Regions from separate parts of the Shewanella sp. 10N.286.54.B9 genome, predicted to be linked through region 1. Evidence: predicted binding sites of a transcription regulator. Region 1 holds the regulator's gene; the other holds the start of a gene.
The links. Region 1 encodes LexA, which represses DNA repair genes until DNA is damaged. Its sites were predicted from a motif close to TACTGTATNNNNATACAGTA; they were not measured.
Positions count from the first base shown of each region.

Region 2: dinG (ATP-dependent DNA helicase DinG) is a predicted target of LexA. The motif match lies at 1,388-1,407, and genes of this name have one in related genera.

Region 1 covers NZ_JBFRIY010000025.1:17,951-20,158, forward strand. The annotation lists gene plsB (glycerol-3-phosphate 1-O-acyltransferase PlsB) at 1-217, opposite strand, end outside; gene lexA (transcriptional repressor LexA) at 531-1,151, shown strand; gene AB4135_RS09835 (cell division inhibitor SulA) at 1,148-1,657, shown strand; gene coxB (cytochrome c oxidase subunit II) at 2,102-2,208, shown strand, end outside.
Region 2 covers NZ_JBFRIY010000014.1:80,486-82,693, forward strand. The annotation lists gene dinG (ATP-dependent DNA helicase DinG) at 1-1,364, opposite strand, end outside; gene AB4135_RS04420 (DNA polymerase II) at 1,466-2,208, shown strand, end outside.

The DNA of each region.
Region 1 (2,208 bases):
CTATGTCATCATAAGGGCTAGGTAGGCCTAGCGTGCCGGTCATTTCACTTAAAGCAGCAATATCACTCACTGATTCTGTTTTCATGACATAAACGAGCGGTTTGCTTGGATCGAGATTGAGATCATCAAAAGGATCGTGAGGTACCACAATAGTGTGTACCAACTTTTTCTGGATCCAGCGTAAAGATTTAAACCAAAGAGAGTCTTTTTTCGACATGATTCGCTTGCAGTGTTAGTCGCTTCTAATAACCCCGTAGAATACCAGAATTCCTAACGCTTTGCGCAATTGCTTTACAATCGGCACTGGAAGCTATTGTGCATTTATAGAACAATGACTTAGCTACAACTTAGTACATACACTCTAGATTAATATTGATTAACGCCCCCTCCAGCAGGCATTAGCCACCACATTAAAGGCGACACGAGATAAATGTAAATTTAACTTATGCTTACATTAATATGGTTAATACTTGCACTGACTGAATTACTGTATATACTGACAGGTACTGTATAGAAAAACAGGTTCAACCATGAGACCACTTACACCGCGCCAAGCAGAAATTTTAGAACTGATTAAACGAAATATTTCTGACACAGGCATGCCACCTACCCGTGCAGAGATTGCTAGACGTTTAGGCTTTAAGTCTGCTAATGCCGCTGAAGAGCATTTAAAAGCACTGGCCAAAAAAGGGTGTATTGAGATCATTCCTGGCACTTCTAGAGGAATTAGACTTACCCAGGAAGATACAGAAGAGACAGAGTCTGGTTTACCACTGATTGGCCAAGTGGCTGCAGGTGAGCCAATACTTGCTCAAGAACATGTCGAGCAACACTATAAAGTTGACCCAACGATGTTCCGTCCTTCTGCTGATTTTCTTCTGCGTGTACGCGGTGACAGCATGAAAGATATCGGCATACTTGAAGGTGATCTGTTAGCTGTACATAAAAGTCAGCAAGCACGTAACGGCCAAGTAGTGGTAGCTCGTGTTGAAGATGATGTAACCGTTAAGCGCTTTGAAAAGAAAGGTAATAAAGTCTTTTTACATGCTGAAAATGAAGATTACTCACCCATAGAAGTGGATCTAGCAAACCAAAGCCTTAGCATTGAAGGTTTAGCCGTTGGCGTGATCCGCAATGGAGATTGGCAATGAACAAATTATTAGGTGTAAGCCCCCGTCATCCAGGTCTGTGGCAAGATATGCCAACTTCCTCTATGACTAAAAAGAGCACTGATATTGAAACTATGGTATCGGCAACTCAAGGGCGTAATGAGCTAAAAAAGCTAAGTGGTCAATTGGCTCAACTGAGCCAACAAGGTCGCTGGATTGTCTTAATTAGCCCACCTAATATTGGTTACAAGCAAATGCTTGCAACAGCAGGTGTGCGCATGGATAGAATTTTACTGGTGCATGCCAAAGATGAAGTCGAAACCTTATGGGCAATGGAAAAAGCACTCACAAGCGGCACATCAAGTGCAGTAATTACTTGGGCAAATAGCCTAGATGCACGTGATAATAGACGCCTACAATTAGTCGCTAAAAGTGCCCAAGCACTCGGTATCGTGATTGAAAATGCGAATGCTCACTTACCTGACAGCGCAATAAACACACAGGATAAGATGCATAATCAAGGTTCATTATTCACCTCAATTCATTAAGCCATTATTTCTATTACTCTTCTAAGCTTCCTTTCGGGAAGCTTTTTTATTTCCCTAACACGTGAAATTAGTCAAAAAGTGATCTTGATCAATATTTCAACACCAAGTAGGGTAGGAACTGATAACAACGATATTTTTGTTATATCCGAGCGATTTAGTCGTCGGTCTTTATGTACGGACTGTAGATCCTTTTAGAGTATATGAAGACTGTGATCGGCCTGATATATTTCAGCCGTAGGTGCCAAAGTGGTTACACTAACCAGTAGATAGATACTGGAAATTACAAAAGTCATATCGATAGTCGACACATAATATAACGACACGATTGACACGCCACTCGTGCACTTTGAAGTCATCGTTGCTTTTTTGGGAACTGAAGAGTTTACATAGAGCAGAGACTTACTGTGTGACTCTTCTTTGTCTTGTTGACAGAGGAGAAGTCTAGTGAAGCAATTGTTGTATTGTGTGTTGGCGCTAATATTTACGCCTGCACTTTTTGCATCAGAAATGCCACTTAATATGACAGAGGGCGTGACGGCGATCAGTGAACA
Region 2 (2,208 bases), on a different contig from region 1:
ACAACCCCGGCAGCTTTATCCCAAAGTAAGTTCTCAAGCATAAAACCGACTTCAATCGGTGAAGCACTGAATAAATAATCCGATTGTTTACCAGTCAGCTGTTCTATCCAGCGAGCCATTGGTGCACCTTTTGGATTATCTTGTTTGGCCATCATCTTCCACAGCTTTTGTAAGTTCTCGATACGCTGCAGCATAAAGCCGGTTTCTGACAGTAACGCTTCTGATTGATGTTTAGGGATATCGCCATCTTTAATCGCTTCATTTAGCAGGGCGAGCATTTTGTTAAACTGTTTAAGCGCAACATTAGAGGCCGTGGCTAAGTTTTCTGCGAGAATAAGTAGAGCGGGTGGCAGTTTGCCGTGTTCGAAACGAAAGCGACTTTCAGGGTTATCAAACTGTTTAGCTTGAGCGTCACAAAAATGAGCGACCTGGTTAAGTAAACCACTGATATCACCAATATGGTCAAGCATTGCTTGAGCGGGAGCAATAATATAATTGCTCTTAATCTGGTTTTGCAGCTTTGAAGTCGTTTTGGTTAGTTTCTCCAGCCAATCAGTAGCGCCTCGAATAGTGGCTTGTGCACTACTAAAGTCACGAGCAACGATGGGCAGATGATGTGCTTCATCAATAACATAATAGAGATCTTCAGGATCGGGCAAAATAACGCCGCCGCCAAGTTCTAAATCTGCAAACAATAAGCTGTGGTTAGCAATAAGCACATCCCAAGTGTCGAGATCTTCACGGGCTTTATGAAATGGGCAGTTTCTATGGCTGGCAAGCTGTTTGTGACAGCTGTGTTTATCACAAGCTATTTGCTGCCATAGATGATCAGGCAGTGGTTTAGTCAGTGTGTCGCGCTCACCATTCCAGCGGGACTCTTTATAATCTTTAAGTAAGCCTTCGAGCATATCAACCTGGCTTTGATCGGGCTTAGATTGCCACATTGCCATTTGGTTACTGTTGTCTGAGCCGACCAGCATCTCAAGCTTTGATAAACACACATAGCGCTGACGCCCTTTAACTAAGCCAAAGGTAAAGTCTAAACCTGAATGCTGCAGGAAAAAGGGGAGGTCTTTGTGAAGCAGCTGCTCTTGCAGTGCCACCGTTGCCGTTGCTATACAGACTTTTTTCTTGCTGGCTAATGCCAGGGGAATGGTCCCTAGTATGTATGCTAATGACTTACCAATACCGGTACCAGCTTCAACTACGATTATTCGGCGTTGCTTGTCGTACTCACCCGCAAGTGTTTTCGAGATCTCCGCGACGATATAGTTCTGTTCTCGCCGAGAGCGAAAGTTAGGCAAAGAGGAAGCGATGCCTTTATATATAGTACGGATCTGGGTTTTAACGTCTGCCGATAACATGAATGCACTGGTCCAGTAAATAATGCTGTACATAATAACAGTGATTACATAGCCTAAGAAGAGTTATGTGATTATTCGTGAATTTAATTGAGTATATAGCCATGAATCCAACTTCCAGTGCGTTGCAGATAATAAAAGGTCGTGTGCTAACTCGTCATGTCAATCAGCATAAAATGGGGTTAAGTTTAGAATATGTAGTTGCAACTGCATCGGGTCCTGTCATCGTTGAAGTCCCAGAGCAAGAGCATGTTTGCTTTATTCGTACCACAGATGAAGGGCTAATTTACCAGCATAGAGAGCTGACTAATATCCGCAGCAAACGCTTGCCGTTAAAAAATTTTCAACTGGAACAAGTTACTGCGCTTTATTGCAATGATATAAGGCAACTGCGTCACTTAATTCGTGTAGCTAAGGACCAAGCTATTGAGTTATTTGAAAGTGATATCAAGGCTGAACATCGATTTCTCATCGAGCGCTTTATAGCCTTAGATGTTGAATTTAGTGGCCATTATTTGCAAGCCGCTCATGGCGTCGAACCACGCTTTATCGCTAAAAAAGCGAGACCAACAGAGCTCGTACAGCCTCTTAAAGCCATCTCGCTTGATTTTGAATGTAGTTTTTCTGGTGAACTCTATTCCGTCGGTTTATATGGCCAGACGGAAAGTGGTGTGATTTTTGAGAAAGTGATAATGATAGGTGAGCCTCAAGAGGTTGAGATTAGCTACATTCAGTGGGTTAACAATGAAGTCGCATTGATCCATGAATTGATAGCGTGGTTTAACGAATACGATCCAGACATCATTATAGGCTGGTCAGTCGTGACATTTGACTTAGCTCTGTTATA